One region of the Chryseobacterium foetidum genome, then DNA from elsewhere that is predicted to be linked to it. Evidence: riboswitches for the same ligand, from Rfam matches in the RefSeq annotation. Region 1 holds a riboswitch; the other holds the start of a gene.
What was found. A riboswitch is a leader RNA that binds a small molecule or an ion and turns the genes downstream of it on or off. The one in region 1 is predicted to bind cobalamin.
Positions count from the first base shown of each region.

Region 2: linked by a shared signal. The riboswitch ahead of NG809_RS16040 (TonB-dependent receptor plug domain-containing protein) and the one ahead of NG809_RS03985 (acyl-CoA thioesterase) in region 1 are both predicted to bind cobalamin.

Region 1 covers NZ_JAMXIA010000001.1:830,513-835,579, forward strand. The annotation lists gene NG809_RS03960 (endonuclease MutS2) at 1-84, shown strand, start outside; gene NG809_RS03965 (YcxB family protein) at 94-603, shown strand; gene NG809_RS03970 (hypothetical protein) at 875-1,048, shown strand; partial or broken gene NG809_RS03975 (ATP-binding cassette domain-containing protein) at 1,061-1,438, shown strand; gene NG809_RS03980 (hypothetical protein) at 1,619-2,413, shown strand; cobalamin riboswitch at 2,754-2,931, shown strand; gene NG809_RS03985 (acyl-CoA thioesterase) at 3,044-3,427, shown strand; gene NG809_RS03990 (hypothetical protein) at 3,532-3,768, opposite strand; gene NG809_RS03995 (HD domain-containing protein) at 4,377-4,967, opposite strand.
Region 2 covers NZ_JAMXIA010000001.1:3,461,279-3,466,345, reverse strand. The annotation lists gene NG809_RS16055 (DUF2752 domain-containing protein) at 1-261, opposite strand, end outside; gene NG809_RS16050 (NADH:flavin oxidoreductase/NADH oxidase) at 318-1,364, opposite strand; gene cdd (cytidine deaminase) at 1,774-2,256, shown strand; cobalamin riboswitch at 2,304-2,439, shown strand; gene NG809_RS16040 (TonB-dependent receptor plug domain-containing protein) at 2,557-4,578, shown strand; gene NG809_RS16035 (YncE family protein) at 4,594-5,067, shown strand, end outside.

The DNA of each region.
Region 1 (5,067 bases):
GAGAAAATTTCGAGGAATAAAGTTACCGTGAATTACGGAACTTTCAAGACTTTGATTAATGCGGATGAGCTGGAAAGGATTTAAATATCAATAATGGAAACGACTTATCAAATCAATTCGAAAGATTATGTAAAACTCATGTTTTCTTTGGCGTATAGAAAACCTATCTTCATGTTTTTATTTCTGTGTGGATTCTTTCTGGTCTACAAGCTAATAGATTTAAATGTAACAGGAGAATTTATGTATTTAGAATCCTCTACAAGATATTTTATCATTATGATGATCATATACATTTTTATAATCAGTCCTCTGATGTTATTTATTAGATTCAGGAATGCTTTTAAAACCAATAAAGTTATTGGTGAAAGGGTAACAACAACTGTCACCAGCGAAACTATTAAAGATATTGGAGAATCTTATACTACAGAAGTAGACTGGAATGTTATTCATAAAATCAGGGAATTAAACAGTTGGTTTTTATTCTACCACAACAATATTTCATTTGGGTTTATGCCTAAAAAAGATCTTTCCAAAGAGCAAATTTTAGAATTGAGAAATTTAATTAAAAACAGCGGCGTGAAGGCTAAGCTTTTAAACAATTAAAACTAAGAGAGGACAACATAACATTGTTCTCTTTTTACTAACTTACATACATGATTTCAGAGATAAAAATATTGTGGATTTTTTATAAAAAACTAATTATTCCCGGATTTTCTTTTTCACTCTTAAGTTCAATTCCTTTTGGTTTTAATTACGACCATTTTACCACAGGATTTTTATTTATTTTTCCTTTATTACATTATCTTATTTACGAAATAAGACTGAAAAATGAATATCTTTTTTATGCAAATTTTGGTTTTTCAAAACGACAGCTTTGGATTTTAACATTGATTTCTGCGGTAAGTTTAAAACTGACAGCAACTTTTATATGAGCAGACTTCATATCGACAGCATTACAAAATCTTTTGGCAACAAAGAAATTTTGAGAGACATTTACTTAAGTCTTGAAACAGGAAAAACAGCCGGACTTTTAGGAAGAAACGGTTGAGGAAAATCAACTTTATTTCAGATTATTTTTGGAAATCTGAAAGGTAAAACTCAATACATAAAATTTAACGAAACAATTTTGCAGAAACAGTCTGACAGAAAAAACAGAATTGCTTATCTGCCGCAACATTCATTCCTGCCGAAGAATGTAAAAATTAAAAAAGTGATTAATTTAGTTTGTAATCAAGAAAATGCTGAAAAGCTATGTGATTTAAATTTAATTCAATCTTTTTTAAATGAAACCCCAAAATCACTGTCAGGCGGCGAACTGAGACTTGTAGAAATCCTTTTGATTATCAATTCAAAAGCAGAATTCATTTTGCTGGATGAGCCTTTCCACAGCCTTTCCCCAAAAATCATTACCGAAATAAGGACAGTGATAAAGAATTAGACCCAAAAAGGATTTCTGATTTCGGATCATCAATATCACGATGTTTTGGAGATTTCCGATAAAAATTTCCTGCTTTCGGATGGAAATTTGAGATTAATCAAAGATTTAACAGAATTGCAAAGGTTTAATTATCTCCCGAAAAATATTTAATTTATATCTTTGAGCTAAATATTCTTTCAAATGACTTTCATCAACAAAGCAGTTTTATCTTTATTCAGTATATTTTCGTTTAGTTTAATCGATGCGCAAAACAAAATTCCGTTTGGAGTTGTAAAGGCACAGGAAGGTTATGCGATGGTGCGTGTACACAAGGAAGATTACCGCAAGATTGTTGATAAAATCAGAATGAAAAAAGGCGACGTTTTCGTTTATGTAAAACCCGCTCCCGGAGAAACCGAATGGATCTGGATCAAATATCCTGAAAAAACTGACGACGAAAAGCCTTTTGTAAGATATGACAGCCTTACAAAAGAAGGTATGGTCAACAAAGACCGTGTTGCTTTCATCGATCAGCTTCCGAAATTTACACCATCAAAATCTAAAAACGGAAGATCATACACATTTACAGATAATTCCAATGAAAAAATTCCGACTGCACAACGTACGAAAGTAGTAATCGACATCTACCCTTCCAACGCGAGCTTTAAAAGACAGGAAAAAGATGCCGACGGAAACATCACTAAAATTGATAAAGCAAAGCCATGGGGCATCGGAAAAACCCTTCCTGAAGGCCTGACAGAAGTAAAATCCATCCGTGTACAGCAGCCCGGAAGAGGAACTGTTTTTGTACGTGATGCAATCAAAAATCTATTTGATCCAACAACCGATTTCGAAAACATTGGTGTAACAGCAATGGATGCTGATCATGTTTACATCTACATGATCAACGGCTCAGGTGAAAACCGTTACACGACTTTCTGGACGGTGAAAGAAGGAAAAGTGATCAGTCAGATTATTTACAACAATCCTGAATAACTGTTGGAATTTTAAACATTAAGATTATTAATTGGTTAAGCTTTTTTAAGGATCAATAAAATTGATTTAAGCGTAATGCTTAATCATTTACCTCGGTAAAACTTAAAAAAAACAGTCAGTTTTGTCCTTAACAGCTTACTATGTCTTAATGGTTCAAATAAAATTCCAACCGCCCACCTTAATATTTTACCTCGTAAACCTTAAAATATCTGCAGTCAGTTTGTTCTTAACAACTTAATCTGTCTTAATGGTTCAAATTTTCTGCAGCTACTTAGAAAAAAGATTACCCTAATTTAAATCAAACTTTATTTGTACTTTTGCCGACGGAAAATCTCAACAAATGATTTTCCGGGAAACTGGTTTTGCTTAGCCGCAAACGAAAAGGGAATCGTGTGAAAATCACGAACTGTCGCGCAACTGTAAGTAACCGAAGTCTTTATAAAAACCACTGTGCACAGGGCATGGGAAGGAATAAAGATGTTACAAGTCAGGAGACCTGCCTGTTTCTTCAAACAAAAAACTTTCGCGATCTGAAGTTTATTGACCAAATGTTATTTCGGGAATTATCCTTCCTGAAAGATTCTTTTTGTTTCAGTAAAGTTCATTTTTCGCACAAATTTATAATGAAATATGACTACAGAAGAAAGAATTGATGCCTCGGAAACCAGAATTTTCAAAGCCGTTTTCCCCAACACAACAAATCATTACGACACGCTTTTCGGTGGAACTGCGATGCAGCTGATGGATGAAGTTGCGTTTATCACAGCCACACGATTTGCAAGAAAACGCGTGGTAACCGTAAGCAGCGACAAAATTGATTTTAAAAAACCTATTCCTGCCGGAACCATCGTGGAATTAATCGGAAAGGTTTCTCACGTTGGAAAAACGAGTATGAAAGTGAATGTTGAGATTTTTACCGAACAGATGTATTCTTACGAAAGGGAAAAAGCGATTACAGGCGATTTTACCTTTGTAGCCATCGACGAATTTAAGAAACCAATTCAAATTTTATAATAGATGAGCGGTAGTTTTTGACTGCCACTTGTCACTTTCAGTCTTTATTTAAAAGGTTTCGGTAGACTTAATTGTTCTTCGAAACCTTTTTCTTTAAATAAAATCTATATTTCCTGCTCTGAAATTTCCACTAAAATATCTATGGGAACGCTTGTAATAATCAGTATTTCATGATTTTGTTCCCGAATTACTACGTCTGCATCAGAAAAACTTCCGTCTGGATTCTTTCTTTTTACTTTTAAATTTTTTGCATCTAAAAATTTTGCCGGAATTGACAGCGTATAGTTGTTTTCGCTTTGATGATAATCAAACTCTTCGCGATTGTATTCTTTTGTCTGCATTGCTTATTTTTTGAAATAGAAACAATCTGCACACCATTTTTTTTACTCTCGCAGATTGTGCGGATTTTGCAGATGAAATTTGATAAAAAAATGCTTCGACAAGCTCAGCATGACATCTCTGATACTAAGCTTTAGATAAAAGGTGTTAGGGCGAGTCCGTCGAAGCCTTCGTGTGTGTGTAAATAAAATTGAGATCAGACTAAAATTAATCAGCTCAATCACCAAAATCAGCGTGAGATTATTTCACAACTATATTGATAAACAAAAATGCTTCGACAGGCTCAGCATGACATCTCTAATACTAAGCTTTAGATAGAAGGTGTTAGGCTGAGCCCGTCGAAGTCTTCGTGTTTTAAATAAAATTGAGATCAGATTAAACTTTTAAGAGAATCAGCTTAATCACCAAAATATGCGTGAGATTATTTCACAACTATATTGATAAACAAAAACGCTTCGACAGGCTCAGCGTGACAATTCTAATCCTAAGCATAACATAAAACGTGTCAGGCTGAGCCCGTCGAAGCCTTCGTGTTTTAAATAAAATTGAGATCAGATTAAACTTTAAAAAGAAAGCAGCTTAATCATCAAAATCTGCGTGAGATTTCCAATTATCTTAAAACCTTCGCCGATTCCAGATTGAGATTCATTAGATGATGAAAGGCCTCTTCCATTTCTTCTGATGCTCTGCAGATGGCATTTTCAAGGATTTTCCTTACCTGAACTTCGGTTACTTTGGCTTCAGTCCAGCTTTTTCCCGAAGTGTGAGAATTTAAAATAAAAGGCATAATTCTGTCAATGGCACAGGCAAAAATAGCGTCCGGCGTTTCTTCCTCTTCAAATTCCAGCCAGAGATTAAAGAATTCTGAACGGAGAGGTTCATCTAAAATTCCGAAAATCTTTTGGGCAGACCGTTTTTCTCTTTCAAATTTTCCCACCATTGCAACCTCATCAAAAATGAAGGTGTCGCCCGCCTCAATTTCTACCAAATCATGGATGGAAAGCATTCTGATGACTCTCAAAAGATCAATATCTGCTCTGTTTTTAGCATAAGGAAATAAGATCTGAGCTAAAATAATGATCTGCCAGGAATGTTCCGCAGTATTTTCTCTTCTGGAATCATCGGCGTTGTAATTTCTTCGCTGAACATTTTTCAAAGCGTCAACAGCGATGATAAAATCGATTTCTTTTTGAATTTTCATCTGTAGATTTTATTTATTTTATTTGTCAGATGTCACCGCCCAATCTTCATAACTGCTTGCTTCTAAAGTTTTTTATGGGCGATTTCATGGTTCAAAAATA
Region 2 (5,067 bases), 2.6 Mb from region 1:
ATAAGAAATTACCATGATTAGTGCATTAAGTATTCCTAAAATAACCAAAATATTTCCGTAGTTTCTTTTTCGGTCTACAAACGTGAGAATTACGGTCATAAAAAAGAGCAAAAGCGTATATACCGCCGGAAACATATGGAAAGCTTCCACAAATTTCCCTTGAAAAACCAATACAATTGCCCTTTGGGTGCCACATCCGAAACATTCTATTCCTAAAAATTTCTTGCTCGGACAGGATAACATGTATTCTTCAATTTTCATTTTTGAGGCTGAGGTTAAGGTTGAGGCTAAGGTTGAGGATGGAAGTTGTATTTTAATTATAATTTTGCGCGGAGATACTGGTGGGGAAAGAAGCAGTCTTTGTGAGCTGCAAACGAACTCTGTACTGCCAGAAACGGATTCCTCAGAATTTCTCTTGCCACAAAAATAAGATCTGCTTCATTTTGTCCCATAATATACTCGGCCTGTTCGGCGCTTGTGATTAATCCAACAGTTCCTGTTTTTACATCCGCTTCTTTTTTCACCTGACCCGATAAATGAACCTGATACAATGGTTTAACTTCAATTTTTGCACCGTGAATATTTCCACCACTTGAAACATCTATTAAATCAACGCTGTGATCTTTAAGAACTTTTGCAAGAGCTACACTGTCTTCAATATCCCAACCGTTTTCCGCATATTCTGTTCCTGAAATTCTTACAAACAATGCAACATTTTCATTCAGTATTTCATTGACAGCATCTACTATTTCAAGTAAAAAACGGCTTCTGTTTTCAAAACTCCCGCCATATTCATCCGTTCTTACATTGGAAAGCGGTGAAAGAAACTGATGAGCCAAATAGCCGTGTGCCGCGTGAATTTCAATTACATCAAAACCTGCATCTACAGCTTTTTTCGCAGCAATTTTAAAATTCTGAACCTGCTCTTTAATTTCCTCAACACTTAAAACATGAGGGATTCTCTCAGTCGGGTGATAAGGAATTGGGCTTGGAGCTAATGTTTCCCAGCCTTCTTCGAGAGAAATCTGTTTGTTTTCCCATGTAGAACCTTTTCGTCCTGCATGTGCCAGCTGAATTCCTATTTTGGATTCTGTATTCTGATGCACGAAATCAACGATTCGTTTCAATGCATTTGCCTGCTCATCATTCCAGATTCCCATGCAGTGATTGGTGATCCTGCCTTTTGGCTCCACGGCGGTGGCTTCCACGAAGATTAGTCCGGTTCCGCCCTGGGCACGGCTTACGTAATGTACAAAGTGGAAGTCATTGGCAAGTCCGTTATCGCTGCTGTACATGCACATTGGCGACATTACCCAGCGGTTTTTCAGTTCTACATTTCTGAAGTTGATTGGTGTGTATAACATGAAGTTTTGTTTTAAAAATTTAAAAATACGAAATAAGAGTGAAAGTTGGGGAATTTGTTGGAAGATGGAAGGCGGGAGATGGAAGATTCAAGGTTTAAGGTTTAAGGTTTAAGGTTTAAGGTTTAAGGTTTAAAATTGTTGAACCCTGCGGGTTCTGTTTCATGTAAGTGTTCTTTAACCATAGGTTTCACCTATGGTTATTCATATTAAACCCTACGGGTCTGATACGCAAGTGATGTGATGAGTAGGAATTTTTGTAATGCTAATTATTTTGAAGCTCCTCGCATTATATAATTGATAAGAACAATTCATGAACATTGAATATTGAATTTTAAATATTGAATAATCTCTGAGATATTTTGCCAGCCTTGAAAATTGTTTTACTTTTAGCTCCCTTTATTTAATTTGAATGAAAAAAGATTTTCAGATCAGTTTTGAGCACTTTACAGCACAAAACGAGTTGACCGAAAGCGAAATTTCCCTTTTGGAAGCTGCTAAAAAAGCACGGGAAAATGCATACGCTCCCTACTCCCATTTTTTGGTGGGCTGCGCTGTGCTTCTTGAAAACGGTGAAATATTTTCAGGCAACAATCAGGAAAATGCTGCATTTCCATCGGGTCTTTGTGCTGAGCGAACGGCCATTTACTGGGTGGCTGCCAATTTTCCGAATGAGAAAATCAGTAAAATTTTTGTTGTGGGCGGTCCGAGAAAATCTACAGAAAAAACACCTCCTATTCCACCGTGTGGCAACTGCCGTCAGAGTTTAATGGAATACGAAACGAAACAGAACCAGAATATTGAGATCTATTTTGCGAGTCTTACAGATGAAATTTATAAGGTGAGTTCCGTGAAAGATTTGCTTCCGTTTTATTTTGATTCCAGCTTTTTGTAGATTCTGTAAAAAAGTCATTCCTAAATTATCAATTTCTCATTGTCAGTTCTTATTTAAAAGCTTAAATTTGCAACGTTTTAAAAAGGGAATTCGGTGTGAATCCGAAGCAGACCCGCTACTGTAAGTATTTTTCTGAAATTCAGAAAATATAAGTCAGATACCTTTCTAAAGCATTTTTTTGATGAAGCTTTCGTGGAATGAAGCGCAGTCGGTCTCTTTTCCTTTTTGCATTACGCAAAACAGGTTATTACCTTCTACCTTTTCATTCACAGCGATTCTTACTGATTTGATTTGAACTGAATGAAATATTTTTACTCTTCCGCATTGCTTGTGATGCTCGCCAGCCCTTCTTCTGTTTTTGCCCAAAACACAGAAAATGACAGTATTGAAACTACAGTTATCAGGGATATTATCTTCAACAGAAAGCGACAGGAAACAGGGGTAATTTCTTCACAAAAACTTTCAGGAACTGAACTTGAGAAGCTCAACAGTACTTCTGTTGCGGATGCTGTACGCTATTTTTCCGGAATTCAGGTGAAGGATTATGGTGGAATTGGCGGTATGAAAACAGTAAATATCCGTGCGATGGGAACGCAGCATGTTGGGGTTTTCTACGATGGAATTCCTATTGGCAATGCTCAAAACGGAACCGTTGACCTTGGAAGATTTTCTTTAGATAACTTAGAATCCATCTCACTTTATAACGGACAGAAAAGCGAAATTTTTCAGGCAGCCAAAGACTTTGGTTCTTCGGGATCTATTTACTTGCGAAGCAGAACTCCGGTTTTTTCAGGTTCAAAGAAAACGAATGTCAATTTTAATTACCGCTCGGGATCTTTTGGTGTGGTAAATCCTTCCATCTTATTAGAGCAGAAACTGACGGAGAACATCAGTATTTCTTTAAATACAGAATATCTTACAGGTCATGGACGGTATAAATTTCATCAAAAAGTTGCCTTACCCGACGGAAGTCTGGGTTGGGAACGAAGCGGCATCAGAGAAAACGGTGACATCGAATCCCTCCGTGCTGAAGCCGGTGTTTTCGGAAAAATCAACAACGGAATCTGGAAACTCAAAGGTTACTACTACGATTCTGAAAGAGGTGTTCCGGGAGCAATCATCAGAAACGGAGATATTTCATCAAGCCGACAATGGGATAAAAACTTTTTTGTACAGGGAAGTTTCGAGAAGGAAATTTCGTCCAAATACAAGTTTCAGATCAATTCTAAATTTGCTGATGATTATACAAGATATTACAATGACAATCCCGGAGGAACGCCACTTTTTATTGACAATATTTACAAGCAACAGGAATTTTATGTTTCTACAGCACAACAGTATTCCCCGTATAAATTCTGGAAGATCAATCTTTCGGCAGATTATCAATACAATACTTTGGATGCCAACTTACGTCAGTTTGCGTACCCTCAAAGACATACCGAACTGATTGCTTTGGCTACACAGTTTGATTTCAATAAATTTAAAATTCAGGGAAGTGTTTTGGGAACTTTTGTTCAGGAGAAAATTGAAAACACTACATTTTCCGTTCCTCAAAACCGTTCGGAATTTACACCGACTGTGTTCGCTTCCTATCAGCCGTTTGCAGCAGATTTCAAATTCCATGGTTTTTATAAAAGAATTTTCAGAATGCCAACTTTTAATGATCTGTACTACGCAGAAGTCGGAAGTTCGGAGCTGAAACCTGAATTTACCAATCAGTACGATTTAGGTTTTACCTTTAATAAAGATTTTGAAACAGGCGTTTTACAGAATATTAATATCATCGCTGATGCTTATTACAACAGGGTTCAGGATAAAATTATCTCTTATCCGAAAGGCCAGCAGTTCCGCTGGACAATGACGAATCTGGGTGAAGTTGAAATTAAAGGCGCAGATGTTTCGGCACAGGCGATCTGGCTGCTTTCTGAAAATCTGTTATTCAGCAGCCGTTTTACCTATACTTTTACAGAAGCTTTAAATATCACAAAAAGCAACATTACTTCTTATTACAGAAATCAGATTCCATATACTGCAAAGCACAACGGAAGCATGCTGTTGGGGCTTACTTACAAAGACTGGCAGCTGAATTACAGCTACATCTATGTAGGCGAGCGTTACAATATGTCTGAGAATATTCCAGAAAATTATGAGCAGCCATGGTACAGCAGTGATATTTCGGGTACACGTGAATTTAAACTTAAGGGCTGGAAATTCAGACTCGGACTTGAGGTGAATAATCTTTTAGACCAAAACTACAGCGTGATTAAAAATTATCCTATGCCGGGCAGAAATTACAGGGTTAATTTGAGAGTCAACTTTTAAAAGCAGAATTTAAAAATGAAAAATATACAGATACTTTTAGCTTTTCTTTTTATTCTCAGCATTCATTCTTGTAGAGAAGATTACGATTATATCAATTACGGAGCAACGGTTTCGGGAGTTCAGGAACCTGAAAACATCAACATTAAAGGGCTTTATGTATTGAATGAAGGAAATATGGGCAGCAACAAAGCTTCAATAGATTTCTTTGATTACACCACGGGAGCTTTCACCAAAAATTATTACAATGCCCAGAACCCAAATGTTGTTAACAGCCTTGGCGACGTGGGAAATGACATTAAAGTGTATAAGGATAAACTGTATGCAGTAATTAATCTTTCAAATTTTGTTGAAGTGATGGATGCCAAAACGGCAAAACACATCGGCGAGATAAAAATTCCAAACTGTAGGTACATTAATTTTCATGGCAATTATGCTTATATCACATCTTATGGAGGTGCGGTAGGCGTATCGCAGCCTGGTTATGTGGTA